Regions from separate parts of the Arthrobacter sp. BF1 genome, predicted to be linked through region 1. Evidence: predicted binding sites of a transcription regulator. Region 1 holds the regulator's gene; the other holds the start of a gene.
What was found. Region 1 encodes LexA, which represses DNA repair genes until DNA is damaged. Its sites were predicted from a motif close to TCGAACANNTGTTCGA; they were not measured.

Region 1 (14,457 bases):
TTACGTGTCCGCAGACATTGTCTGCAGTTCTTTCGAGCAGCCACCCCTGCAGGCGGCGTACTGGTTGCGTACTGCTGGAGGAAACCTCCTGCAGCTGTGAACTAGGTAGTCTTCTTACCGGCCGGCTTCGGAGCTGCCTTGGGGGCAGGCCTCGCAGCAGGCTTCGGTGCTGCCGGCCGGGCAACCGGCTTGGGCATCGGTGCCGGCGGCCTCGGAGCTGCCGGAGCGGCTGCCTTGGCTGCCTCGGCGGGCTTGGCCTCGGGAGCCTTGGCCGGAGCCGGGGCTGCCTTGGGCGCCTCCCGCTTGGGAGCAGCCGCCTTCGGGGCAGCCTGCTTAGGCGCCTCCTGTGCAGCGGCTTCCTTCACCGGAGCTTCCTTCGCAGCAGCTTCCTTTACCGGGGCTTCCTTCGCAGGGGCCTCGGCTGCAGGAGCAGCAACGGGTGTCTCGGCCTTGGCGGGCGCTGCAGTTTCCGCAGCTGCCGCCTCAGTGGCCTCAGTTTCGGGGGCTTCCGCCTCGGGCTGCGTGTTGATGGCGAACCCTTCCGGAAGAAGGTCAGCCAGCGACTGGGTCAGCGGCGCCTGGTCATCACCGGTGACATCGATGCGGCCCGAAGCCTTGGCTTCGTTCTGCGCCTTGGCCTCTGCACGCTGCGATGCGCGGCGTGCCTCAGCCTTGGCCTCAGCCTTGTTCTTCAGCGGGCCCACGACCATCACCATGTTGCGGCCATCAATACGCGGGCTGGACTCAACAACGCCAACCTCGGCGACGTCGTCAGCGAAACGCTGGAGCAGGCGGATGCCCATCTCCGGACGCTGCTGCTCGCGGCCACGGAACTGGATCATGGCCTTGACCTTGTCACCTGCACCGAGGAAGCGAAGCGCATGGCCCCGCTTGGTCTCGTAGTCATGGGTGTCGATCTTCAGACGGAAGCGGATTTCCTTGAGAACCGTGTTGGTCTGGTTCTTCCGGGCTTCACGTGCCTTGACTGCGGCCTCGTACTTGTACTTGCCGAAGTCCATCAGCTTGCACACCGGAGGCTTGGCCTGAGGTGCTACTTCAACGAGATCAAGATCGGATTCAGCAGCCAAACGCAGGGCATCCTCAATACGGACGACTCCTACCTGTTCACCTGCAGGACCGACCAGCCGCACCTCGGGGACGCGGATACGCTCATTGATTCTTGGCTCGCTAATGTTAAAGCTCCTGTGATTGATGTGATAAACCCACCGGCAAATAGAGAAGGCCCCCAATTGCCGGAGCAATCGAAGGCCTCGATGATCGGATGCACGCTTCTCCGAAGAGAAACTGTGCGCAGTTTTTCGGGCCAATGCCTGATGAACTGTCCGACCGGTACCCGGCAACCTTGCTTCCCTGGAATGACTTCCGGTGGGAAAACGGCTGACGCGGGTGGGAGAGAACTCCGCTTGCAAACTGGATGCCATTCTACAGAAAAAATCCCTAACGACGCAGCGGGGCGCCGGCGGGACCTACACAGCAAAATAACGACATTCAGTCGGTCTGTGACAAGCTTACCAGTATGAGTACCCCAGACAGCAATTCACACGTTTTCGAGGCAGCCCCTGCCGAGGCTGACGTGAGCCAGCAAATCCGCGACATCTCCGAGGTGCCGGCCATCGAGGTCATCACCACCGCCGCCGTTCACCTGATGAGTGCAGCAGCAGTGAAGCTCGGCCTGGCCGCCGAGGACAACGCGGAGGAACTGAAGGACCTGGATGAGGCCCGCAAACTTATCACCGCCCTTGCCGGCCTGGTGACGGCTGCAGCCCCTGAGATCGGTTCCCAGCACGCGGGGCCGTTGCGCGATGGACTGCGTTCCCTGCAGCTTGCTTTCCGGGAAGAGTCCGTTATTCCGGACGCCCCGGGCAAGGGCCCGGGCGAGAAGTACACCGGCGCCGTCAACTAGTACCCGACGCGGCAATTCGTTCACAAGCTAAATCACGACGGCGGCGGGCGGACCACGGAGGTCCGCCCGCCGCCGTCGTTGGTTCCTGCAGCGTCAGGTGGCGACTCTGCGGCGCCGCATTGCCTGGAGCAGCAGTCCCACCAGGCAAAGCACAACGCCGGCCGCACCCACTGCCACGAACCCTCCGGACGGTCCTGTCCCGTCGATGAAGATTCCCGCGAGGGGTGCGCCCAGCGCCACACCGGCGGTCAGCGCAGAGCCGTACCAGCCCATCGCCTCGCCGCGGCGGTCCTCGGCCACCAAGTCCGCCACCTTTTCGGAAGCCGCCGAGAGCACCGGTGCGCACAAAAATCCCGGAAGAATCGAAACAAACGCCAGGGTCCACGTATCGTGCGCAAAGCCCATCGGAATGGTCAGGGCCGCCATGCCCAAGAGCAGGACGTTCGGCAGGATCGGCCGGTGCATTGCGCCGTAGACCAGTCCGCCGATCACGGACGCGGCGCACCAAAAGAGGAAAACGATGCCGATTTCGCTTTGGTGGCCGCCGGTTTCCAGGGCCGCAACAATTCCAACGTCGGTGCCACTAAGAACCATCCCGGTTCCCGCCGCAACCGCAAAGACCGCCGCAACGGTGGCCGTGAACCAGGCAAAATTGTGGACCACTTTACCGCGCAGGCCCGCGCGGCCACGGCGGGCAGTTTCGGCACCGGCCGGCACAAGGTCGGCCGCTGCTTCCTGGACGTGGGCGGGAGCCGCGCACACGACTGCCACCTCCGCAGCGTGCCGCTGGTCCGCCTCGCCTTCCTCGGTCTGCGTGGCGCTGCGCGTGGGCGGGTTGAACCACATCAGGAACAGGCCGGCCAGGGACGTGGACACACCCACCACGGTGAGACCCAGAACGGTGAAGCCGCTGGTGGCCACGACAGCGCCGGCCGCGGGTCCGATCATAAACACCACCTCAGTGGTGATCGAGTCCAAGGCAAAAGCGGTCCGCCGCTGGGTACCGTCCGCGAGGACGCCCAAGGACTGGCGGATCACGCTGAAGATCGGCAGGGTCAGCAGGCCACCGATGAACACCAACGGCAACAGCAATTCGTAGCTGACATGCGGAACGACGGACCAGATGACCGCTTCGGAAACTACTGACGGGATAAGGGCCCTGCGAAGGCCAACCGTGTCAACACGACGGCCGCGCCATGGCGCTCCCACAGCTATGCCGATGGTCATCACCGCTGCAGCTGCGCCGGCCGCGGCATAGCCCTTGTCCAGGGTGAGGACGATGTGCAAAGTCAGCAGGACGCCGGCAGCAGAGTGCGGGATGCGGGCCACCATACCCACAAGCAGGAGCCGCCTGATGGGCTCGACGGCGAGCAACTCCCGGTAGAGAGCGAAATTCACGGAGAATCCTTTGGGTCTGGCACGGGCAGCCCGAGGGGTCTCCCCCGCTGACCGTCAGCTACTGAACCGCGCGCCGCAACTTAATTTCCATCGAATCGACCCGCTCCCCAAACAATACATTCCGCGACCAGGCAGCTTGAAGTCCGGCCACGAGCCCCTGCACCGCGGCGGCATCAAGGCCATCCTCGAGGTACAGAACCACCTGCAGTTCCGGTCCGGCACCGCCCCCTGAGAGCGGGACTCCCCCGCCAGTCACGGCGGCAACCCCGGAACCTGGAAGGAGTTCGACGTTCCGGACCGCCGGGAATCCGCCTGCCGCTGAGGCCATTTCTGCTGCCAGCGCGGCATCGGTGTAGGAGGGAATCCACTCCTGCTGCTGTGCCAGTGCCCACACGGCAGGCCGCCGGACCACAACGGTTACGTCCGAGCCCGGGTCAAGGACCAGCAATTCGGCCCCTTCGGCGACGGCTGATAGCGCGGCCCGTGCCGCGTACACAGCCACGGGCCGCGCGTCAGGGTGCCAGGCGGCGAGGCGGTCAGCTGATGTGAACGCGGGCATGGCTGTCCGGCCGTCTGGTGCCTTCAGGGTGACCAGCGCCATGTCGGCCTGCTTGTCCGCGGTCAGCCCGTCCACGCCCTCCGCTTCTGCGCCGAGCTGGGCGATGATGGGGATGAAGACACGGGCAGTGGCGAGCGAAGCCACCACCGCCGCTTCGTCACCGCTGCCCTCAACCAGGGCGCCCGCGGCGGCGAGGTAACCGGCGTCGGCCGTTCCGTCGTCGTCCTCGAAGTTGTGGATCTTGGCGTCGTCCCCGGCCAGGCTCCGGCCCTCCCAGGGCCTCCCCGCCGAATCGCTGGGGCCGCCCGCACCGGCAAGGGCAGCGGCGATGTGTCCGGGAAGGTGGCGCTGGACGGGAGCCCCGCCAGCCGCTTCTGAGTTAGGCGTGCTGTCCACGGTGTCCGGCTAGCGGCGTCCGGCGACGTCGAGGGCTTCGGGCAGCGTAAACGCACCGGCGTAGAGTGCCTTACCGACGATCGCGCCCTCCACGCCCAGGGGCACCAGGGACCGGAGTACTTTCAGGTCGTCAAGGCTGGAGATGCCGCCCGAGGCGACCACCGGCTTGCCGGTCTTTTCCACCATCTGACGCAGGAGCTCCACGTTGGGGCCCTTGAGGGTGCCGTCCTTGGTGACGTCGGTGACAACATACCGGGCGCAGCCGGCCTCTTCCAGGCGGCCCAGAACCTCCCAGAGGTCCCCGCCTTCCTTGGTCCAGCCCCGGCCCGCCAGCGTTGTTCCGCGGACGTCAAGGCCGACGGCGATCCTGTCGCCGAAACGTTCGATGGCCTTGCGGGTCCATTCCGGGTTCTCCAGCGCCGCTGTCCCGAGGTTGACACGGGCCACGCCAAGACCCAGCGCCGCCTCGAGGGACTCGTCGTCCCGGAGGCCACCGGAGAGCTCCACCTTGATGTCGAGCCGGCCCACTACCTCGCGGAGCAGCTCGGCGTTGGAGCCACGTCCGAAGGCAGCGTCCAGATCCACCAGGTGCACCCACCCGGCGCCCTGCTGCTGCCAGTTGAGGGCCGCCTCCAGCGGTGTGCCGTAGCTCGTCTCGCTGCCCGCTTCCCCCTGGACCAACCGAACGGCCTGACCGTTTACGACGTCGACGGCGGGCAGCAGTTCAAGAACCGGCAGATCGGTTGAGGTAGTCATCTCAAATCCTCTTCAATGTTGTGATGCTGGTGGAGCGGAGTGTGGTGTTGCAGAGTCCGGTGGTGTGGCGGGAGCCTAGTTGCCAGGAAGCGTCAGCAGGTAGGCAGCCATCAGCGACATTCCGGCCAGGACGTAAAAACTGATCTGCGTCCACAAAGGTTTGCGCTGCTGCCGGAAGGACAAGGCCCCGCCTACCAGGAGGCCGGCCAGGCCCATCAGGACGATGGACCACATCTAGGCTGCATCCGTGGTAGCCGGCTTGCGAAGACCGTCCACCCAGTTGCGCAGCAGCCGGGCGCCGGCATCGCCGGACTTTTCCGGGTGGAACTGGGTGGCGCAGAGCGGGCCGTTTTCCACCGCGGCGATGAAGCGCGCGCCGTGCTCGGACCAGGTCACCAACGGCGCCGTCATCCGGGGCTGGATCACATCGAAGTTCCAGTCCTGGACACCGTAGGAGTGGACAAAGTAGAACCGCTCGTTCTCAACGCCGGCGAAAAGCTTTGAGCCTTCGGGCACCTCCACGGTGTTCCAGCCCATGTGCGGCACAACGTCCGCGGGAAGGAGCTCCACCTTGCCGGGCCACTCCCCCATGCCTTCGGCCTCGGTCCCGTGCTCGACCCCGGCTTCGAACATCACTTGCAGGCCCACGCAGATGGCCAAAACCGGCCGGCCGCCAGCCACGCGCCGGCCGATCAGCCGGATGCCGTCCACGGCTTTGAGCTCGCGCATCACGGTTTCAAAGGCTCCCACGCCAGGTACCACCAGGCCGTCGGCATTAAGCACGTCCTCAGGCTTGGAGCTGAGGATGACCTCGGCTCCGGCCCGTTCAAGCGCGCGCACGGCCGAGCGGACGTTGCCGGAGCCATAGTCGAGAACGGTGACGGTGGGTTTACCGTCGGGCGACACGGGCTTTTTACCGGTGGCCGGATCGATCACGGCGCCATCACGGAGGAGCTGGCCGGTCACAGGGCACCCTTGGTGGACGGAATCCCCTCAACGCGGGGGTCGGGTTCAATGGCGGCACGCAGGGCGCGGGCGAAGGCTTTGAACTGTGCTTCCACAATGTGGTGCGGGTCGCGGCCGGCAATGACGTTCATGTGCAGGCAGATGCCTGCGTGCAGCGTGATGGCCTCAAAGACGTGACGGGTCAGCGACCCGGTGAAGTGGCCGCCGATCAGGTGGTATTCCTGCCCGGCGGGCTCGCCGCCGTGTACGAGATACGGGCGGCCGGAGACATCCACCACGGCGTTCGCAAGGGCTTCGTCGAGGGGCACAGTGGCCTCACCGAACCTGCGGATGCCGGCTTTGTTGCCCAGCGCCGTGCGCAGGACCTCACCGAAGGTGATGGCGACGTCCTCCACGGTGTGGTGGACGTCAATGTGAATGTCACCGGTGGCCTTGACCGTCATGTCGATGAGCGAGTGCTTGCTCAGCGCCGTCAACATGTGGTCGTAGAACGGGACCGACGTGTCGATGTCCGATACGCCCGTGCCGTCGAGGTTGATCTCCACGAGCACTGACGATTCACTGGTGGCACGCTCCATGCGCGCGGTCCGGGGCTCGGCAGCGTTCGATCCGGTGGAACTCATGATTATCTGGTCCTTTTAACGCAGGAGTGGTAGGGCGCGCTAAGGCGCCGGTACTTCAAGTCTAGGCGGGGAGCTTCGCTTGGCTGGCCAGGATGCCCTCAAGGGAGGTCAGGAAGGCTGTGGTCTCCCTCTCAGTTCCCGCCGTGACCCGCAGGTGGCCGGGAATCCCGACGTCGCGAATCAGCACGCCCGCGTCCAGCAATTGCTGCCAGACCTCGTGCGGGCTGTCCAGGCCGCCGAAGAAGACGTAATTGGAATCCGAGGCCGCCGGCTTGAGGCCCATCCGGGTCAATTCCGTGACTATCCGGTCCCGCTGTTCCTTGATGTCCTGGACGTCCGCCATCAGGGCGGTCCGGTGCTGGAGGGCGGCCAGGGCCGCGGCCTGGGTGATCGCGGAGAGGTGGTAGGGCAGCCGGACCAGGCGGAGGGCATCCGTTACCTCCGGCGCCGCCGCCATGTAGCCGAGGCGCGCTCCGGCGAGGGCAAACGCTTTGCTCATGGTGCGGGAAACAATCAGGCGTTCCCTGCCCGGCAGCAGGGTAAGGGCACTGGGCGTGCCGTCATGGGCAAACTCGTGGTAGGCCTCGTCGACGATCACGATGGTCTGGCTGGCCTCGCCGGCGGCGTACACGGCCTCCACTACGTCCAGCCCAAGCCCTGTCCCGGTGGGGTTGTTGGGCGAACACAGGAAAACGATGTTCGGCTGAAGTTCCTTGACCTGAAGGGCGGCTGATTCGGCACTAAGTCCGTACCCTTCAGCGCGCTGACCGACGATGTATTCGGTGTCGGTGCCGCTTGCCAGCAAGGGGTACATGGAATACGTGGGCGGGAACCCGAGGGCCTTACGACCCGGGCCGCCGAATGCCTGCAAGATTTGCTGAAGGACCTCGTTGGAGCCGTTGGCGGCCCACATGTTAGTGGCATCAAGTCCGTGGCCCAGGTACTCGGCCAGCGCTTCGCGGAGCTCGGTGAATTCACGGTCCGGGTAGCGGTTGAGCCCGGTTGCTGCTTCCGTTACAGCTGCCGCGATGGCGGCCTGCACATCCGCCGGAACGCCATGGGTATTCTCATTGACGTTCAGCAGGATGGGAACATCCAGCTGCGGGGCACCGTAGGGGGTAAGCCCGCGAAGGTTGGTCCGGAGGGGAAGTCGGTTCAGACGCTCTAGCTGGTCATTCACCTGAACAGTTTAGTTCCGAAGGAGACTGCCGGAAAATGTGACGGCCACCAGCGGACCTGTCCCTGCGTCAACCGGCCCCTCGCCGGCGGCTAACGGGTGGGGACAAAGAGCTGTTGGCCCGGCACCACGCCGCCGCCCGTGAGGTTGTTCAGTTGAACAATGTCCGCAATGACGTCCCGGGCGTCGCGCTGGGGTGCTGCCGTGCCCGCAATGGCCCAGAGGGACTGTCCGGGCTGGACGGTCACCGTGATGGTGGGGGTGACGGAGAGATCAGCTGCGGAATCCGCCGCCTTTGCCGGCGAGGTGAGAAAACCAGCCAGCGAGAGAAGGAGCGCAGCAAGGAGCACCAGCGGGATGCCGATGAGGACAACCCGGCCCCTGCGGGTCAGACGGAGCGGCGGCAGGGATTCCCTGCGCTGCTGTGACGTCAGGTGCTCGACGGAAACGAACTGCGGACGGGAATCCTGTGAAGCAGATGTAGCTGACATGAGATGAGCCCTCCTGGACCATACTGTGCTGCCCGGCGTGGCCTCCACGTCGCCAATGCCCCGAGGCTCCCGCCTCCGCATTCGGCGGATATTCGAATCCGCTGGCAACGAGTCGAACACATATTCGAACTTTGCTTCCTCAGTTTTAGCACTTATCACCGAACATTGTCGAGACTCGCTAGAACAAATGTTTGAAAAAGCTATGTGGCTGGCCTACGTTTGGATCAAGGATCAACCACTCGTGTAGTTGATCAGCAGGGTCTGACATTCAAAGCAGCCCGGACATTCCGGCGAGGAACGCCGGACCGGATCCGGGGCAACCGAAAGGCATTGGCGAACATGGCAGCACCAGCCGCCGAGGGCAAGGCGACTCCGCAGGGCCGCCAGCCCCAGAGGACCCCCAAGGGGCTCACTGCCCGCCAGAAGAAGATCCTGGAAACCATCCAGCGTTCCGTCAATGACAACGGCTACCCGCCCTCCATGCGGGAAATCGGAGACACTGTCGGCCTGGCCAGCCTTTCGAGCGTCACCCATCAGCTCTCCCAGCTGGAAAAGCTGGGCTACCTCCGCCGTGACCCGAAGCGTCCGCGCGCCATGGAGGTCCTCATGCCCCTAACGCTGGACGGGGGCGCCGGCAAAAACGGTGCCTCGGTCAAATCCGCGGCCCTGCACAGCCTCGGCGGTACTGTCACCGAACTTCCCACTGCCATGGACACTGCCATGGTGCCGCTGGTTGGCCGCATCGCGGCAGGCGGACCGATCCTTGCCGATCAGGTGGTGGAGGACGTGATGCCGCTGCCCCGCCAACTTGTGGGGCAGGGTGAACTATTTATGCTGCGCGTCGCCGGCGACTCCATGGTGGACGCCGCCATCTGCGACGGCGACTGGGTAGTGGTCCGCCGCCAGGCGGACGCCGCCAACGGGGACATCGTTGCGGCCCTGTTGGACGACGAAGCCACCGTCAAGACCTTCCGCCAGCGCGACGGCCACACGTGGCTGTTGCCCCAGAACACCCAGTACGAGCCGATCCTTGGTGATCACGCCACGATCATGGGGAAGGTCGTCTCGGTCCTGCGGTCGCTGTAGCCTCAGGCGCCCTTCCCGGCCAGCCTTTCGAGTGCCGCGAATGCCGTCTTGCGGTCCGTGGTGGGCCAGAACGGCGGGAGCGCAGCGCGCAGGAAGCCGGCGTAACGCTCCGTGGCAAGACGTGAATCGAGTACGGCCACCACTCCTTTGTCCCCCGTCGAACGGATCAGCCGGCCTGCCCCCTGGGCCAGGCGGATGGCCGCGTGCGTGGCGGAAACTGCCATGAAGCCGTTGCCGCCGGCCTGCGCCACGGCGCGGGAGCGGGCGGTCATGAGCGGATCATCGGGCCGCGGGAACGGAATGCGGTCGATCACTACCAGCCGGCACGATCCACCGGGAACGTCAACACCCTGCCACAGCGACATGGTGCCGAACAGGCAAGTATCGGGCTCGTCCGCGAACTGCTTCACAAGCGCCGTCATGGTCGAGTCGCCCTGGCAAAGAATGCTGAGCCCGAGCCGCGGGCGCATCGCCTCAGCCGCCTCTTCGGCAGCACGGCGCGACGAAAAGAGGCACAACGCACCGCCGCCGGAAGCCCGGATCAGCGCCTCCAGCTCGTCCAGGGCCTCCGGTGACGCTCCGCGACCAGGTTTGGGCAGGTGCCCGGCGACATAGAGGATCCCCTGCTTGGGATAGTCGAACGGTGAGCCGACGTCGATGCCGGTCCAGCTCGGTGCGCCCTCCCCTACCAGCCCCAGGCCTCCGGCGGCCGGTTCGAACGCCGAACCGATGGCCAAAGTTGCCGAGGTGAGCACGACGGTGTGGCCTGCGAACAACCCCTCACGCAACTTACCGGCGACACTAAGCGGGGCTATGTTGATCAGCGCAGGGGCTGTCTCGTCGGGCTGCGAATAGCCCTGTTGCGGATCGAAGGAGCTGGCGCGGGAAAACCAGACGACTTCGCGGTTCTCGCGGGCAACGATGAGGCGTTCACACAGTTCAAGGATCAGCATCAGCCGCGAGCGGGCAAGCTGCCGCCCGCCGTCGGCCGTTTGGCTGCCGTCCCCCTTGGAATCTGACAGGGCGGCCCGGCAGGCCTCCCGCAACTGATCCACGCAGTCCAACTGTTCGTCGTCGAGCCCGTTGGGCAGCAGCCCGTTCGGGACGCCGGCCAGGGCGAGTTCGAGGTTGGCAGCGGCCGCATTAAGGGCATCAACAGTGATGGCGGTGTGCTTACGGGCGCCGGCCGCCGCCGCGTGGACCATGGCAACGGAGAGCTGCCCGGAGACCGCGCCGGTGACCCGGTCCTGGAGTTCGTGGGCCTCGTCCACCACCACAACGTCGTATTCGGGCAGCACGGCAAGGCCCTCAAAGGCGCTGACCGCCAGCATGGCATGGTTGGTGACCACAACGTCAGCTTCGGCCGCGTCGTGGCGCGCCAATTCGCTGAAGCATTCGGCCGCCATCGGGCACTTCTGCGCCCCCAGGCATTCCATCGACGTCACCGAGACCTGCCGCCAGGCGCGGTCGGTGACGCCGGGAAGGAGCTCATCGCGGTCTCCCGTGGTGGTTTTTTCCGCCCATTCGCGCAGGCGCACCACTTCCTTGCCCAGTTGCGACGACGGTCCGCCCATGGCGGCGGCGAAGTGCGGGACGCTGGTGTCCTCGCCGAGGGAGAAGAGTTGGCCCTCGGCGGGTTCCTCGGACGGGAACCCGCCTTCCAGCTTGTGCCGGCAAACATAGTTTGAGCGACCCTTGACCAGAGCCACCTTGACGGGGCGGTCCAGTGCAGGGGTGATGGTCTTCAGCAGCCGGGGAAGGTCCCGGCCCACAATCTGGGTCTGCAGCGCAAGGGTTGCCGTGGAAACGAGCGTGGGCTTCTCGCTCACCAGGGAATGCGCGATGAGCGGGATGAGGTAGGCGAGTGACTTGCCGGTGCCGGTGCCGGCCTGGACCAGAAGGTGGTCGCCGGTTTCGATGGCCCTCGCCACCTGCCGGGCCATTTCATGCTGGCCGGCCCGGCTTTGGCCGCCCATCCCTGCGACGGCGCGGTCGAGCAGTTCAATCACGAACTCCTCGCCGGCCGTCTCGGAGATCTCCCCTGCCACCAAGTCAGTCATTGCTGACGAAGGATTCCAGTTCAGCTGCGAGGCCCTCCCGGACCATGACCACAACGCGCGTGCCGTGCTCGCCGTGCTCGAGGCTGAGGATCTCGGCATCGGTCTCGTGCAGCTTGCTGATCAGGTCACCACGGTCGTACGGGATCAGCAGTTCGAGTTTGACGCCGGGCCGCGGAATGCCGTCGCTGATGGCCTTGAGGAGTTCAGCAATGCCCTGGCCGGTCCGGGCCGACACCACCACATGGCGGGGCTCGCGCTGCTTGAGACGCTCCACCACAAACGGGTCGGCGGCATCGGCCTTGTTGAGGACGATGATCTCAGGCACGTTGCGGGCGTCCACCTCGCTGAACACCTTGCGGACGGCAGCGATCTGGCCTTCAGGATCCGGGTGCGAAACATCCACCACGTGCAGGATCAGATCGGAGTCAGCCACTTCCTCCAGCGTGGAGCGGAACGCTTCCACCAACTGTGTGGGCAGGGACCGGACGAAACCTACAGTATCGGCCAGCGTGTACCCCAGCCCGTCCGAGGTCTCAGCTTTACGGACAGTGGGATCCAGGGTGGCGAACAGGGCGTTCTCCACCAGCACACCGGCATCGGTGAGCCGGTTGAGCAGGGAAGACTTTCCGGCGTTTGTGTACCCGGCGATTGCCACGGACGGCACCGAATTACGACGACGGTTGGCCCGCTTCGTTTCCCGTGCCGGCTTCATCGCGGCGATCTCCCGCCGCAGCTTGGCCATGCGCGTGCGGATCCGGCGGCGGTCCAGTTCGATTTTCGTCTCACCGGGTCCGCGCGAACCCATGCCGGCGCCGGCGCCACCCACCTGGCCACCGGCCTGGCGGGACATCGAGTCACCCCAGCCACGCAGGCGCGGAAGAAGGTATTCAAGCTGCGCCAGTTCAACCTGGGCCTTGCCTTCACGGCTCTTGGCGTGTTGGGCGAAGATGTCCAGGATCAAAGCCGTCCGGTCAATGACCTTGACCTTGACGATGTCCTCGAGGCTACGGCGCTGGGATGGCGCCAGTTCGGCATCGACCACCACGGTGTCCGCGCCGGTAGCCATGACGATGTCCTTGAGCTCCTGCGCCTTGCCGGAGCCAAGGAAGGTGCCGGGGTCCGGTTTGGCACGGCGCTGCACCAACCCGTCCAGGACCTCCGAGCCTGCCGTCTCGGCGAGGGCGGCGAGCTCACGGAGGGAGTTCTCAGCGTCCGCGAGGGTGCCCTCGGACCAGAGACCTGCCAGCACCACCCGTTCGAGCCGCAACTGCCGGTATTCGACTTCGGTGACGTCTTCGAGTTCCGTGGACAGGCCGGCTACGCGCCGCAGGGCCCGGCGTTCGTCGAGGTCCTGCTGGTCGCCGTCGTAGCTTGTGTGTTCGTCTTCCTGGCGGGAAATGGCCTGTGCCCTGCCCAGCACGGCCTTCTCGCCGTCGGCAGCTTTGACGTTCCTGGCAGGAACGTCCTTGGCGAGAATCCGGTCGATGACAGCTTGGATCTCCTCGGGACTCATGTCCTGGGCTGCTGGATCGGAACCGGTGTTGGGCTGGCTGGTCATGTTCTCCTTTGAAGAATCGGCACTTTCAGAATAGTGCCGTTTATTGGTGTCTGGTGAAGTATTCGCGCTGGGCTGACGGCTTGCAGTCATCCTGGCCTCCTGATCTGCCCTGCGGTCCCGTCAAAGCGGTGTCGCGCAGGTGGGTCGCATCACAGCTGATGCATGGAGTGATGGAAGTGGCGCAGGAAATCTCAGAATAGGGACCGGCGCGGCGGCTGATCACTCGAGTCTGGCCCTGCGGCAGGACAGGTTCTGGAGACCTGCCCTGTGTCGCACAGACGGAAGGTTGATACCTGCATCGCTGTGGGGCACGGGCTTGGGGACGGCGGGCCGCGGAAGGCGCAGCCCCGGTCCGGCTACTCGAAGATCAAGAACATGGGTTCAAGATTAGCAGAACCGGGACCCTCCGATTTCGCAGGGGCCGTTTCGCATTGTCCTGTGCGGCCAACTAATCTGGCCAGTTATGGAGTCCGCACACTATTTCAGCGCATCGCCCGCAGGGCCGTTCACCCGCAAGCCCCTGACGGTGGAACTGGCCGGCGAAACGCGTACCCTCCAGACTTCGGCGGGGATCTTCAGCCCCGACGGGATCGACAAGGGTACGGCGGTCCTCCTGGCCGAAGTCCCGGCGCCGTCCCCCAGCGGGAACCTTCTGGACATCGGCTGCGGCTGGGGGCCCATAGCCCTGACCCTTGCCCTGCGGGCGCCACATGCCCGGGTGTACGCCGTTGACGTCAATGAACGCTGCATCACGCTGACCAACGAAAACGCAGCCCTGCTGGGGCTGGACAACGTGGCGGCGAGCACCCCTGACGCGGTGGACCCGGACCTGCGCTTCGATACCATCTGGTCCAACCCGCCCATCCGGATCGGCAAGGACGAACTGCACAGCCTGCTCACGCTGTGGCTCCCCCGGCTGGCCCCCGGCGGCTCAGCGTGGCTGGTGGTGCAGAAGAACCTTGGTTCGGACTCGCTTCAGCGCTGGCTGTCCGCAGAACTGGACGAATCGTTCACCGTCACCCGCGAAAGCACCGCCAAGTCCTTCCGGATCCTGCGGGTCAGGAAATCGTCCCGCTAGCCACAATCACGGCGGGGCCGCTGAGTTCGACGTGCTCGTGGCCTGCCGCCCCCACGAAGAATTTGACCCCGACTACCCCGCCCGGCACGTTGACCAGCCAGGAGTCCGGCGCCTCGGCTCCGGCCCAGTGCCTGGTGGCCACCGCTGCGGCGCACGCGCCGGTGCCGCAGGACTGCGTTTCCCCAACGCCCCGTTCGTGGACACGCATGGTAACGGTGCCGACGCCGTTGTGGACGAGCGGTTCGTCGGGCACCACAAATTCGACATTGGTGCCGTTGGCGGGCAGCGGATCCACCAGCGGTGCCGTGAAGAGCCTGGCGGACTCCAATTCCGACAGTTCCGCCAGGGCCACCACGGTGTGCGGGTTGCCCATGCTGATGGACAG
Region 2 (14,457 bases), 740 kb from region 1:
GATCATGGGTACGACGGAGGCGTACAGCCCGTTCACGGCAGGGAGACCGCTGGCCTCGGCGTACGCCATGCCTGCCGGCACCAGGGCTGCGCTCAGGGCTGCGCCGGCCACCAGGTCAGGCTTCAGCCATGCCTTTTTGTAGCCGCGGGCCACGCGAACGCCCGGTATCGCCCTGCTGATCCAGTCGTGCCGCACGCGGGCCTCCCAAAAAGTCCAGTCAGGCGGCCGGGGGCTCCTGCGCCGGAGTGGAATCCTGACCATATTCGGCGGTCACGAGGATGGGCAAATGGTCTGACGCGCCACGTGGCAGCGTCTCCACGTTCTCGATGTTCAACCCCAGTGACGTGGCAAAGTCGAAGTGGCCCTTGAACACCTTGTACCGCGTGTAGGTCCTGCGGTTGCTGAGCGATAGCTCGTACCCGGAATCCTTCATGTGTTCGGTGAGGTTCTTGGTGAAGAACGGGTAGTTGAAGTCACCCATCATCAGGGTCATCAGGCCAGTCCCCATGCCCAGCAGTTCCTTATGGGCCGCGTTGATCTGGTTGCGCCGCAGCGAGTTGGTGGCCGTTAGCGGCGCCGCGTGGAACGAGCCAATGACCAGTTCATGATCGGTCTCGATGTCCCGCACCCGGGTTCCGATGAGCCGCTCATGTGCCGGCGCCAGGACCATGTCGTGCAGGGACTTCTTCAGCGCAAAGGTATTGGTGCCGTGCGCGGTGAACCGGTCCGGCCGGTAGTAGATGGCCAGCCCCAACCGGTTCCCTTTGGTCGAATCGGCCAGTTGGAGGTGACCTAAGGTGTCCGGCAGATCAGTGGTGTCGCACTCCTGCAGGCACAGGGCATCAACGCCGAAATCCCGGGCTAAGGCCACCAGTTCCCCGCTGGCCTTGTGCTTGCGAAGGTTGTAGCTAATGACTCGTATCAGTGGATTGCCTCTCCTGGAGGAGTGTGGGGGTGCCGCCGGTTTCTGAGTTTAGCCACCCGGCGCCGAACGGCACGTCATAGTCCGTTCGTGTCAGGTAGCTTTTGCCGGGAGCCTGGTCAGGTGGACCGGAACACGAGCCAGCCGGCGAGGGTGGACAGCCCGGTCAGCGCGGCTCCCCAGAGAATGTCCACCACAATAAGCTGCAGCGGCCATGTTTTGAGGGTGGCGGCATTGGTGAGGTCATACGTTGCGAAGGCAAAGGCACCCAGCGCGGCTCCGTAGCCGACGGCGGTCAGCCAGCTGCCGCCGTCGAGCGCCGGCCGCAGGGCGAAGAAGAGAATCCCCGCTATGTACATGACATAGAAAGCCACGGCGTAACCTAAGTGGGGCTTGTCAGCGAGCAGTTCACCGATGTGGCTGCGGTAGAACGGGTTCATCAGCTTGAGCCAGATGGAGTCGATGACCGCGAACGCGGCGGCAACGACAAGGAATTGCATTATGACCATAAGGGAGCTTAGCAACATGCAGGACGTCAAGGCCGACCGGACGCTCACCGTGGTGCGGCAGGATCATACTCTTGGCGCTGAGCGGGACCTGGAATTCGGCCTGGAACTGCTGAACTTGGCCAAGACCGGCGGGATCGGTCCCACCCTCCGGTTGTACCGGCCCGCCCCGACTGTTGCTTTTGGCCAGCGGGACACCCGCCTGACGGGCTTCGAGGCGGCTGCGCAGGCCTGCCGGGACCATGGTTTTGAGCCTCTGGTGCGGAAGGCGGGCGGCCGCGCCGCCGCCTATCACGAGGGCACTTTGGTGGTTGACCACGTCATGCCGGACGCAGATGCCATCGCCGGCTCCAAAAGCCGGTTCAGTTTCTTTGGTGAGCTGCTGGCACAGGCGCTGCGGGACGTCGGCGTGCAGGCCGCCGTCGGCGAGATCCCCGGCGAATACTGCCCCGGCGAGTTCAGCGTCCACGGCACCCACCCAGGGGATCCCACCCACCGGATCAAACTCGTTGGCACGGCGCAGCGTGTGGTGAGCGGCGGCTGGCTGTTCAGTTCGGTGATTGTGGTGGAAAACTCCGCCCCCATCCGCGCCGTCCTGACGGACAGTTATGCGGCCCTTGGCCTGGACTGGGACCCGGCCACCGCCGGGGCGGCAGACGATCTTGTACCGGGGCTGACAGTCCAGGCAGTTGAGGATGCGGTAATTGCCGCCTACGCGGGCCACGCGTCCCTGCAGCATGCCGGCTTTGGCAGCGTGTACGGCAGGGAAGCGTAGCCCGCCTCGCTGGTGCGGCTTTAGTGGCCCCTGGCGATCCACTCATCCAGGTGCGGGGCTTCGGCGCCGATGGTGGTGGTGTCGCCGTGCCCGGTCCGGACCACCGTTTCGGCCGGGAGCGGCAGCAGCCACGTCCTGATCGACTCGATGATGGTGGGGAAGTCACTGTAGGACCTGCCGGTGGCTCCCGGGCCGCCCTGAAACAGGGTGTCGCCGCTGAAGACCGTGCCCTCGCCGTCGGGCCCGTCAGCCAGGTGGAAGGACACCGAGCCCGGCGAATGACCTGGCGTGTGCAGAGCCGTCAGGCTCGCTCCCGCCACTTCGAACACGTCACCGTGGTTGATGCGGACGTCCGGCTCCACGTCCGGGTAGACACTCTTCCAGAGCATCCAGTCGGCCTCGTGCAGGTGGATGGGGGCCTGGACAAGGTCCCAGAAGTCGCCCACCGAACGGATGTGGTCGTCGTGGCCGTGCGTCAGCAGGATTGCCTTGAGCTTCCGGTTACCCACCGCCGCGGCAACAGCCTTGGCATCGTGCGCCGGATCAATCACCACGCACTCGGTGTCGTTGCCCACGATCCAGACGTTGTTGTCCACATCCCAGGTCCCGCCGTCGAGCGAAAACGTCCCGGAGGTGACCAGACGGTCGATCCGCAGCGGACCGCCATCGGTGCCTGCTGCCGGCGAGGAAGCCGCGCTCACAGCTCCACCACCGATCGCAGCACCGAACCGGAGTGCATCTTCTCGAACGCTTCCTCCACCTGGTCGATGGTGATCCGCTCGGTCACAAAGGCGTCCAGGTCCAGCTTCCCCTGCTGGTAGAGGCTGATCAGCATGGGGAAGTCCCGGGACGGCAGGCAGTCGCCGTACCAGGAGGACTTCAGCGAGCCGCCGCGGCCAAAGACATCCAGGAGCGGCAGTTCCAGGGTCATGTCCGGGGTCGGGACACCCACCAGCACCACGGTGCCGGCGAGATCGCGCGCGTAGAAGGCCTGCTTGTACGTTTCGGGACGTCCGACGGCGTCGATCACCACGTCAGCGCCGAAGCCGCCGGTGAGTTCCCGGATTTTCTCCACCGGGTCCGAAGCCGAGGAGTCCACGGTGTGGGTGGCGCCGAGTTCCAGGGCGCGGTCGAGCTTTTTGGCATCGATGTCGACGGCGATGATGGTGGTCGCGCCTGCGAGCGCGGCACCGGCGATGGCGGCCACGCCCACACCGCCGCAGCCGATCACGGCGACCGAATCGCCGCGCTTGACCCCGCCGGTGTTGATGGCGGCCCCGAGTCCCGCCATCACGCCGCAGCCGAGCAGGCCGATGGCGGCAGCATCGGCGTCGGGATCCACCTTGGTGCACTGCCCTGCGGCCACCAGGGTCTTTTCGATGAACGCGCCGATGCCCAGGGCGGCGGAGAGCTCAGTGCCGTCTTCAAGGGTCATCTTCTGGGTGGCGTTGTGGGTGTTGAAGCAGTACTGCGGTTGGCCCTTGGCGCAGGCGCGGCATTCGCCGCAAACAGCCCGCCAGTTCAGGACCACGCGGTCGCCCGGGACGACGTTGGTGACGTCGGGGCCCACGGCGCTGACAACGCCGGTGGCCTCGTGGCCCAGGAGGAATGGGAAGTCATCGCTGATGCCGCCCAGTTTGTAATGCAGGTCGGTGTGGCAGACGCCGCTGGTGAGGATGTCCACCAGGGCCTCGCCCGGCCCCGGATCCGGGACCAGAATGGTCTCCAGAGTGACCGGGGCGCCCTTGGAGCGGGCTACGACACCTTTGACTTTATGGACCACGGAAGGCTCCCTCAATGCAGATAGACAGAACGGGACCAACCCTGGGGTTGGTCCCGTTCTGTCTACCACATGAGCTGCCGGACTTAGGCTGCGAGGCGGCTCTTTACCTCGGCCAGTGAGGGGTTGGTGGCGGCGGTGCCGTCCGGGAAGAGCACAGTGGGGACGGTCTGGTTGCCGCCGTTGAGCTGCTCCACGAGTTCGGCGGTGCCCTCCACCTCTTCGATGTTGATCTCCGTGTAGCCGATGCCCTGCGCGTCCAGCTGCTTCTTCAGCCGGTTGCAGTAGCCGCACCAGGTGGTGGAAAACATGGTGATGGTGCCGTTCTCGGGGGTAAAGTCCACGGAGCTCTCCTGAATTCGTTGTGGGGGGTTCGTTCTCCTCAACGGTAACCCGCGGCGGGCTATTCCCTGTGGCTGCGCCGCCGGATGACGGCACCGGCTGACAAGGCATAACGGTGATGGCATGCTGGTGCCATGTGTGGACGCTATGTGATGGCCCGGGCCGTGGGTGACCTGCTGGCAGAATTTGATGCCCGGCTGGAGGAGGAAGTGCAGCTTCCGCCGTCATGGAATGTAGCGCCAACGGATGAGGTGCCGATTGTCCTGGAACGGCTCATTGATGATGAAGCGGTCCGGCAGCTGCACGTGGCACGCTGGGGCCTGGTGCCCTCGTGGGCGAAGGATCCGGGCATTGGCGCCAGAATGATCAACGCCCGGAGCGAGAGCGTGTTGGAGAAGCCTGCCTTCCGCAAGGCCGTGAAGTCACGTCGCTGTGCTGTGCCGGCGGACGGGTACTACGAGTGGAAGCAGGGGACCGGCAAGGTAAAGCAGCCCTACTATGTCCATCCGGGATCTGACAGTGGTCTGGTGTTTGCCGGCCTGTACGAATGGTGGAAGGACCCGTCCAAGGCCGACGGCGATCCTGGCCGGTGGATGCTCTCCACCTCCATCCTCACCGCGGATACTCCGCCGCCCGGTGCCGAGTCCACGGTGTTCGGCAAGCTCACCGAGCTGCACGACCGGGTGCCGCTGCCCATGGACCGGGCAACCATGGCCTCGTGGCTTGATCCGCAGATCGACGACGCCGCCTTCCTTGTGGATCTTGTCCGCGCCCATGTCAAAGACGTTGCGGCCGACTGGCACGTGGATTCAGTGGGCCGAGAGGTGGGAAACGTGCGCAACAATTCTCCGGAACTCATCCGGCCCGTGGAGGCCCTGTTCTAAAGGGGACACGTCCCGGACGGTGACTGTGGCCCTAGACGGTGACCTTGCCGTCGTCGTCCACTGCCCAGGTGGGGTTGTAGGCAATCTCCCAGCGGAAGCCGTCCGGATCGGCGAAGTACCCGCTGTACCCGCCCCAGGGCTGGGTGACAGGCTCGGCAACGATCTCAGCGCCGGCGGCCCGGGCTTCGTCCATCACCCGGTCCACGTCCTCCGTGCTGGGAAGGTTGTGGCTGAGGGTGATGCACGGAACCGGTCCGGGCGTACCCACTCCCGCTTCGGCGTGCATCTGTCCGGCGTCCCACAGGGACAGGATCAGCCCGTGGTTGGCCTGGATGAACACCACATCGCCGGCGTGTTCCCGGCGCACCGGCCAGCCGAGGCCTTCCACGTAGAAGCGGCGGGAGGCGTCAACACTGCGAACACCTAGTGAGATGAAGTCGACTCTGGGCTGCATGCTTCGATACTCTCAGTTGATGGCAACAATTCAAGGAAACGACCGGGAAGCATTGGCCGACAAAGAACAGCTCGCTGCCGTTCGGATCGCGGTCGACGAAGTTGATGATCAGATTGTCACGCTCATTGCGCGGCGTGAACGCCTGATCCGGATCGCCGGAACCCTGAAGGGGGACGACGCCGAAGTCCGCGCCCCGGGCCGGGTGGAGCGGGTGATTGAGCACGTTCGCGGAGCCGCGAAAAAGAAGGACATTGATCCGGACATCGTTGAATCCACGTACCGGGCCATGATCTCGGGCTTCATCGAACTCGAGATGAAGGTCCACAAAGAAAACAGCTGAAGCTAGAGCGCTTCCTCGACGGCGACGCCCCCCTGAAAATCGCGGCCGTCGGCCTCGCTGAACGCCGTCATGTAGTGCCCTTTGCCCAGGCCTTGAATGGCTGCCATGGGAAAGTTGCCGGTGATGGTGTTGCCCGAATGGGTCACCCCGGAAAGATCATAGTTCTCCTCGGCGGTCTGGTCATGGCAGAACGAGTAGAAGGCGATGGCCTCCCCGTTCAGGAATTCGATGCCCAGCCGTCTTTGGGAGGAATGGTCAGGGCTGGCCGCCACAAGTCCCACAACGTACGCACCTGCCCCCGGTATGTTGCCGTCGATATCAAAGTTGGCCACGAGCGTATTGTCCTGGGCTTTGATGCTTACGTGCTTGAGGAGTGCGTTTTGGGAGCTCATGCCACAATCCTGCCCCCCTGCTGGCCGTCCGTCCACCCCTGTCTAGGTTTTGCCGGGGCACCGTCGTAGACTGGATTTATTCGAACATGTATTCGAACAAATCCGCTTTTGCGTCAGCAGCTCGCATCAGCCCAATTCAGTTCGGGAGGCGCCCATGGGCATGTTCAGCGAGTCCGTGGACGTCGACTGCACCGCTTCCGGCCAACCGCTGAAACTCCAATGGGGCGGGCGGCGCTACACAGTATGCGCCGAGCCTGTGCGGTGGTACGAACGCCGGCAGTGGTGGGCTGAGGAGCGCCGGGCGCCGCTGGGCAGCGGCCCGGGGCTGGTGGACCACGAGATCTGGCGGGTCCAGGTCCGGTTGGACCCGCAGGATACCGGGGAACCGCTCACGCTGGACCTTTCCCGGCATCTCGGCAGCGGCCGCTGGCGGCTGCTGCGGATCCACGACGCCCTCCAGCCCCGAACAGCATGAGCTTCACCCACCTCCACGTTTCCACCGCCTTCAGCGCGCACTACGGGGTTTCCTGGCCTGAGGAGCTCGCCCAGGTTGCGGCGGCGGACGGCGCGTCAGCGCTCGCGTGCACGGACCGCGACGGCCTGTACGGCACCATCAAACACCTCAAAGCATGCATGGCTGCGGGTATCGATCCCATTGTGGGAGTGGACCTCGCGGTCTTCGACGACGACGGTGACCACCGCACCCAGCTCGCCGGCCGGGTGGTGGTGCTCGCCCGCGGCCACAACAACGGGGCCGGCTACCGGGCATTGTGCCGGCTGGTATCCGATGCCCATGCCCGCACCTCAGGCAAAGCCGGGGGAGCGGTGCCCGTGGCGGTCACCCGCGCCGAGCTCGCCTCCCGGATCCTTGACCCCCAGACGCTCAAGCCGGTCCTGACCGTCCTGATCGGACCGGATTCCGACGTCGGACGGGCCATGGGCGGCCGGCGGTACCTGCGGCCCCGCACTCTCTTCAAACGCTGGCTGGACGCCATGCCGGCCGGGAGCCTGGTGGCAGAAGTCGTATCCCAACTCACCACCCCTGGCACACCCCTGAGCACCGCCCACGCAGTACGCATGCTCAAACTAGCCGAAGAACACCATGTCCCGGCGGTGCTTACCAACGCTGTCCGCTATTGCGCCGAGGACGGCGCCGCCACGGCGGACGTGCTCGACTCAGCCCGGACACTGAAGTCCCTGCCGGAACTTGCGGCAGAACCCCTACTCCAGCCCAACGGGCAAGCCTGGCTCAAATCAGCAGAACAGATGCTTCAGCTGGGCAAGGAAATCATCCACGCCGCAGGGTATGGCACGGCGGACCTCAAACAACTGATGGCACAAACTGAGGCGCTCGCCGACTACTGCCGGATAGACCCTGTGAGTGACATGGGATGGAAACAGCCCGTGGTTCCGGAGGCCTCGGTCATCGGCATCAGCCAGGACCCGCACCGTGAACTGGTACAGCGTTGTGAAGCAGGGATAGGCAAGCGGTTTCCCGGCATCTCAGGCCCGGCACACAAGGAAATGCGCTCGCGGCTGGAGCACGAGCTGGGGATCATCCGGAACCTCGGATTTTCCTCCTACTTCCTGACGGTGGCGGAGGTTTCCCGCATGATCCTGGACATGGGAGTGCGGGCAGCCGCCCGCGGTTCAGGAGCCTCCAGCCTGGTCAATTACCTGATTGATGTCAGCCAGGTGGACCCGCTGCAGCATGACCTGATCTTCGAACGCTTCCTGTCCCGGGACCGGGCAACGTTGCCCGATATCGATATCGACGTCGAAAGCGCCGAACGGCACAACGTGTACCGGAAAATCTTCGACCGTTTTGGTGCTGAACGGGTCACCCTGATGAGTATGCAAAACGGGTACCGGGCACGCGGCGCGGTCCGGGATGCCGGCATGGCGTTGGGCATGGACGATGACGACGTCGGTGAGATCGCCAAACAGCTGTGGCGTTTTTCAGCCCGGAAATTCCGTGAAGCCCTGGTTGAAAAACCTGAGCTCCGGGAATTCGCCGGGCGGGTGGAACAGCGTGGTTTCGCCGAAAACCAGCAGCTTGACCTGCTGGTGGACCTCACCGAACGCCTCGACAGGCTGCCCCGGCATATTTCCATGCACCCCTGTGGTGTGATCCTTGGCGACGCCACGCTGCTTGACCGGACGCCCGTCCAGCCCAGCGGGCTGGGGCTGCCCATGAGCCAGTTCGACAAACACGACATGGATCCCATGGGCATGCTCAAGCTGGATGTGCTGGGGGTCAGGATGCAGAGCGCGATGGCTTTCGCCATCCGGGAAGTCATCCGGATCCATCCTTCCAAAGCGGAAGTGGTGGCGGCCGGTGCCCACCCTGCGGGGCCTGACGGCTCCGGGCCCGATTACATTGCTGAGAACGGCCACATCAACCTCAACGCTGTCCCCCTCGATGATGAGCCCACCTTCGAGCTGATCCGCAGCACCCACACCCTGGGCTGCTTCCAGATTGAATCGCCTGGCCAGCGTGAGCTGATCGGCAAGATGGCCCCGCGTGAGTTCAACGACCTCATCATCGACATTTCGCTGTTCCGGCCGGGGCCCATGAAATCGGACATGGTGCGGCCGTTCCTGGAACACAGGCACGGCTTCGCGCCGGAAGTCTATCCACATCCTGACCTGAAACCAGTGCTGCAGGAAACACACGGCGTCACCGTCTTCCACGAACAGATCCTCAAAACCTTTGATGTTATGACCGGCTGCGGGCTGGCGCGTGCGGATGAGTTCCGCCGTGCCCTTGGCAATGAGGTCCTGGAGCTGAAAGTGGAGGAGTTCTTCCGCAGGGAGGCGCGCACCAAGGGGTATTCGCCGGAAGTGGTGGACAACGTCTGGGGGACCCTGAAAGCGTTTGGCAGCTTCGGTTTCTGCAAGGCACACGGCGCGGCCTTTGCCGTTCCCACCTATCAGTCCGCCTGGCTGAAAGCGCACCACCCCGAGGCGTTCCTGGCAGGGCTGTGGGAGCACGATCCCGGTATGTATCCCAAACGGCTGCTGGTGGCCGAGGCCCGGCGGCTGGGTATCCCCATCCTTCCGTTGGACATCAACCGCAGCCAGGCCGAGTACCGGGTGGAACGGGTGGCGGACCGGGCGGATGCCGGCAAGCTGGGGATCAGACTGAGCCTCAACGGCATCTACGGCCTCTCAGGGGCCGAGCTTAAGCGGATTGTTGCCGGCCAGCCCTACGACTCCCTTGCTGATCTCAGGGCCCGGTCCAGGCTGAGCAAGCCCAACATCAAAAGGCTCGCGCAGCTGGGAGCCTTTGATTCCCTGCACCGGGAGTCGGGCGGTGCTGCAAACCGCGCGGACCTCGTCCAGCATCTGCAGAAACTCCAAGCGACAGGGGGCACCCGGAAAGGCTTGGACATCATGGAAGGGCAGCTGGCCTTGCCGTTGGGTGATGTGGAGCTGCGGAACGTCAAACCAGGCCTTCCTGCCCCCACCCTGGTGGACAATGTCCGGGCAGAACTTGACCTGATGGCCATTGACGTCAGCGGCCACCTGATGGACAGCCACCGGCCCATGCTGGACAGGCTGGGAGTCACCACTGCCGACAAACTGCTGGGCCTGCGCAACGGCACAGAGGTTCTGGTGGCCGGGGTGCGCATCGCCACCCAGACCCCGCCGATGCGCGGCGGCCGGCGTGTGGTGTTCATCAGCATCGATGACGGCACCGGCTGCATCGACTCCGTGTTCTTCCACGAAGCCCAGGAACAGGCGGGACTGCTCTTGTTCGGCACCAGGCTGCTGCTCATCCGCGGCACCACGCGGCGGACAGGTCCACGGGGCATCAGCCTGAGCGCCAGCATGGCCTGGGACCTGAGCAAGGTGGAAACACTGCCCTTCCCTGAAAACCAGAGGGAGAGTACCGACGTGCCGCATCCCCTGGACGGGATCAGCCGGAGCCTTGCCATCACCGGAATGGGCGGCTGAGCCCCATCCGGGTGCCCGGACGGTCCGCCTGAACCAGCGGGTCCCGTTGGTCGGCCTCTGGCGAAACCGATAGCATTGACGGTGGCTGGCTGTGGTCCCCGTATGCCGCAAGCTATGAAGCCCAAAACTTTGAATAGGAGACACCCGTGTCAGATGCCCAGCAGATCACCCTCATCGTCGATGGCGAAGAGACCAAGGTGACTACCGGGACAACCGGTGCGGAACTCTTCTTTGAGCGCCGCGACGTTGTTGTTGCCCGCGTCAACGGCGAACTGAAGGACCTGGACCAGGAGCTGACCGACGGCGCCGAGATCGAGGGCGTCACCATCGATTCCCCGGACGGCCTGAACGTGCTCCGCCACTCCACCGCCCACGTGATGGCCCAGGCCGTGCAGCAGCTGCGCCCCGATGCCAAACTCGGCATCGGCCCGTACATCACTGACGGCTTCTACTTCGACTTTGACGTCGCCGAGCCCTTCACTCCCGAGGACCTCAAGACCCTGGAAAAGATGATGCTGAAGATCATCAACCAGAACCAGAAGTTCGTCCGCCGCGTGGTCAGTGAGGATGAAGCCCGCGAGGCCATGAAGAACGAGCCCTACAAGCTTGAACTGCTGGGCAAAAAGAATGAAGCCGCCGAAGCAGGCGAAGGCGTCAACGTCGAGGTCGGCGCCGGCGACATCACCATCTACGACAATGTGGAGCGCAAGGAGGGAACCACCGTCTGGTGCGACCTCTGCCGCGGCCCGCACCTGCCCAACACCAAGCTCATCTCCAACGCGTTCGCCCTGACCCGGTCCTCTTCCGCGTACTGGCTGGGCAACCAGAAGAACCAGCAGCTCCAGCGCATCTACGGCACGGCCTGGCCCACCAAGGACGCACTGAAGGCCTACCAAGAACGCATCGCCGAAGCTGAACGGCGCGACCACCGCAAGCTCGGCGTCGAACTTGACCTCTTCTCCTTCCCGGACGAGCTGGGCTCGGGTCTTCCCGTGTTCCACCCCAAGGGCGGCATCATCCGCAAGGAGATGGAGGACTACTCACGGCAGCGCCACGTCGACGCCGGTTACGAGTTCGTCTACACCCCGCACATCACCAAGGGCCACCTGTACGAAGTCTCGGGACACCTGGACTGGTACAAGGAAGGCATGTTCCCGGCCATGCACGTTGACGCCGAGCTCAACGAGGACGGCACTGTCCGCAAGCCCGGCCAGGACTATTACCTGAAGCCGATGAACTGCCCCATGCACAACCTGATCTTCCGGTCACGGGGACGGTCTTACCGTGAACTGCCGCTGCGGCTCTTCGAATTCGGTGCCGTCTACCGGTATGAAAAGTCGGGTGTGGTGCACGGCCTGACGCGCGTGCGCGGCATGACCCAGGATGACGCCCACATCTACTGCACGCGCGAGCAGATGAAGGACGAACTCACCAAGACCCTGACCTTCGTTCTTGACCTGCTGAAGGACTACGGCCTGAACGACTTCTACCTGGAGCTTTCCACCAAGGACCCGGAGAAGTTCGTCGGCGAGGACGCAGCCTGGGACGAGGCCACCAGGACCCTCGCCGAAGTGGCCGAGGAATCCGGGCTTGAACTTGTCGCCGATCCGGGCGGAGCCGCGTTCTACGGCCCGAAGATTTCCGTCCAGGCGAAGGACGCACTCGGCCGCACCTGGCAGATGTCCACCATCCAACTGGACTTCAACCTGCCGGAACGCTTCGAACTGGAATTCCAGGCGGCCGATGGCACCCGCCAGCGGCCCGTGATGATCCACCGCGCGCTCTTCGGTTCCATCGAGCGTTTTATGGGCGTTCTCACCGAGCACTACGCCGGCGCGTTCCCGGCATGGCTTTCCCCTGTCCAGGTGGTGGGCATCCCGGTGGCCGAAACATTCAACGACTACATGTTCGACGTCGTGGACCAGCTCAAGGCGGCGGGCATCCGCGCCGAGGTGGATACGTCGTCGGACAGGTTCCCCAAGAAGATCCGCACCGCCAGCAAGGACAAGATCCCCTTTGTCCTGATCGCCGGCGGGGATGATGCCGAAGCCGGCGCCGTCTCCTTCCGGTTCCGCGACGGCAGCCAGGATAACGGCGTGCCCGTGGCCGAGGCCGTCAAGCGGATCACGGAAGCCGTCCGTAACCGGACCAGCTAGCGGAAACGGAACAGAACACGGTGCAGGAGAACACAGGCGCAGGATATCCAGGGGATGCCGGCGTGACCGATGACTTTGATCTCGCGGGCGTACCGGACGCATTCCAGCGCCTGTGGACTCCGCACCGGCTCGCCTACATCAAGGGCGGCCAGCACCAGTTCAAGAACGAAAACGACTGCCCCTTCTGTGTGGGTCCGAGCCGGACCGACGAGGAAGCCCTTATCGTCCACCGGGGGAAGACCTGCTACGCGGTCCTGAACCTGTTTCCCTATAACCCGGGCCATCTCCTGGTGTGCCCCTACCGGCATGTCCCGGACTACACGGACCTGACGACGGAAGAGACCGCGGAATTCGCCGAGATCAGCCAGACAGCCATGAGGGTCCTGCGCAAAGTGTCCAACCCCGGCGGCTTCAACCTCGGCATGAACCAGGGCGTCGTGGGTGGCGCCGGCATCGCAGCCCACCTGCACCAGCACATTGTTCCGCGGTGGGGCGGTGACGGAAACTTCTTCCCGATCATTGCCCAGACCAAGGCAATTACGCAGACCCTTGACGAGGTCCGCCAAATGGTTGCCGAGGCCTGGCCAGGGGAGACGAATGCTGAATAGGCACGCGCGCGGCTTCTTTACCGCGCTATTCACCCCGCTTGCCCGCTGGCTCCTGAAAATCGGTGTTTCCCCTGACGCGGTGACGGTCATCGGCACCGCCGGCGTGGTGGTGGGAGCCTTGGTCTTTTACCCCCTGGGCCAGCTTTGGTGGGGCACCCTGTTCATTACGGCGTTCATCTTCTCGGACGTGCTCGACGGCATTATGGCCCGCATGCGGGACAGCGACGGCCGGTGGGGCAACTTCCTGGACTCCACCCTGGACCGGATCGCCGACGGCGCCTTGTTTGCAGGCGTGGCCATCTGGTTCTTCACCGGAGGAGCGGAATACGCGATTGCCGTGGCGGCCATGGTCTGCCTCGTGCTGGGCATGGTGGTCTCGTATGCGCGGTCAAAGGCCGAATCCCTCGGCTTCACGGCAAATGTGGGCATCGCCGAGCGCGCCGAGAGACTGGTTTCGGTGCTGGTGGTCACCGGATTCACCGGCTTGGGGCTGCCCCCGGTGGTCCTGCTGGTGACGCTCGGGCTGCTGGCACTGGCCAGCCTGATCACCATTTGCCAGCGCATAGCGACCGTCCACCGCCAGGCGCTTGCGGAGCCCGCGGCTTCGGATTAAGCGTGATTAAGCCGGTCTTTAGCGTGATTAAGCCCGCCGCCTGCCGGGGGACTAGTATTGTCACTGCCCGGTCAATGGATCCGGCAACCCGGTGCGTGGACTTTCGGCTTCTTGCCGCCCTCACGTCCGGCGAAGGTCATCTATCTACCCATAGGGGTTTTTGTGTCTACACCTGATGTAAGCAGCGAAGCCGGTTCGTCCGCGAACAGCGTCACGGGCAGCAACCGCGTCAAGCGGGGCATGGCTGAGATGCTCAAGGGCGGCGTCATCATGGACGTCGTCAACGTTGAACAGGCCCGCATCGCCGAAGACGCCGGTGCCGTTGCAGTAATGGCGCTGGAACGCGTTCCGGCCGATATCCGTGCCCAGGGCGGCGTGTCCCGCATGTCCGATCCGGACATGATCGACAAAATCATCGAAGCCGTATCAGTGCCGGTCATGGCCAAGGCCCGGATCGGCCACTTCGTCGAGGCTCAGGTCCTGCAGTCCTTGGGCGTGGACTACATTGATGAGTCCGAGGTCCTCACCCCGGCCGACTACGTCCACCACATCGACAAGTGGAACTTCAAGGTTCCCTTCGTCTGCGGCGCCACCAACCTCGGTGAGGCGCTGCGCCGCATCAACGAGGGCGCGGCCATGATCCGCTCCAAGGGCGAGGCCGGCACCGGCGACGTTTCCAACGCCACCGGCCACATGCGCCAGATCCGTGCCGAGATCGCCAAGCT

Region 2: a site for LexA is predicted at 6,476-6,491, ahead of AC1MCD_RS10770 (DUF6504 family protein). Genes of this name have one in related genera too.

The regions. Positions count from the first base shown of each region.
Region 1 covers NZ_CM155271.1:1,554,370-1,568,826, reverse strand. Annotated here, with positions in the region: gene infC (translation initiation factor IF-3) at 102-1,151, opposite strand; gene AC1MCD_RS07380 (DUF1844 domain-containing protein) at 1,538-1,924, shown strand; gene AC1MCD_RS07375 (MFS transporter) at 2,018-3,322, opposite strand; gene AC1MCD_RS07370 (SseB family protein) at 3,381-4,277, opposite strand; gene priA (bifunctional 1-(5-phosphoribosyl)-5-((5-phosphoribosylamino)methylideneamino)imidazole-4-carboxamide isomerase/phosphoribosylanthranilate isomerase PriA) at 4,287-5,033, opposite strand; gene AC1MCD_RS07360 (CG2302 family histidine operon protein) at 5,109-5,267, opposite strand; gene hisH (imidazole glycerol phosphate synthase subunit HisH) at 5,268-5,999, opposite strand; gene hisB (imidazoleglycerol-phosphate dehydratase HisB) at 5,996-6,622, opposite strand; gene AC1MCD_RS07345 (histidinol-phosphate transaminase) at 6,684-7,802, opposite strand; gene AC1MCD_RS07340 (LysM peptidoglycan-binding domain-containing protein) at 7,892-8,290, opposite strand; gene lexA (transcriptional repressor LexA) at 8,630-9,376, shown strand; gene AC1MCD_RS07330 (ATP-dependent DNA helicase) at 9,379-11,436, opposite strand; gene hflX (GTPase HflX) at 11,429-12,994, opposite strand; gene AC1MCD_RS07320 (class I SAM-dependent methyltransferase) at 13,458-14,072, shown strand; gene dapF (diaminopimelate epimerase) at 14,053-14,457, opposite strand, start outside.
Region 2 covers NZ_CM155271.1:2,298,819-2,313,275, reverse strand. Annotated here, with positions in the region: gene AC1MCD_RS10825 (SulP family inorganic anion transporter) at 1-195, opposite strand, end outside; gene AC1MCD_RS10820 (endonuclease/exonuclease/phosphatase family protein) at 218-922, opposite strand; gene AC1MCD_RS10815 (DUF2177 family protein) at 1,042-1,422, opposite strand; gene AC1MCD_RS10810 (lipoate--protein ligase family protein) at 1,424-2,203, shown strand; gene AC1MCD_RS10805 (MBL fold metallo-hydrolase) at 2,224-2,904, opposite strand; gene AC1MCD_RS10800 (S-(hydroxymethyl)mycothiol dehydrogenase) at 2,901-3,986, opposite strand; gene AC1MCD_RS10795 (mycoredoxin) at 4,070-4,327, opposite strand; gene AC1MCD_RS10790 (SOS response-associated peptidase) at 4,478-5,209, shown strand; gene AC1MCD_RS10785 (VOC family protein) at 5,241-5,663, opposite strand; gene AC1MCD_RS10780 (chorismate mutase) at 5,683-6,003, shown strand; gene AC1MCD_RS10775 (hypothetical protein) at 6,006-6,395, opposite strand; gene AC1MCD_RS10770 (DUF6504 family protein) at 6,550-6,870, shown strand; gene AC1MCD_RS10765 (DNA polymerase III subunit alpha) at 6,867-10,355, shown strand; gene thrS (threonine--tRNA ligase) at 10,502-12,511, shown strand; gene AC1MCD_RS10755 (HIT family protein) at 12,532-13,119, shown strand; gene pgsA (phosphatidylinositol phosphate synthase) at 13,109-13,732, shown strand; gene pdxS (pyridoxal 5'-phosphate synthase lyase subunit PdxS) at 13,895-14,457, shown strand, end outside.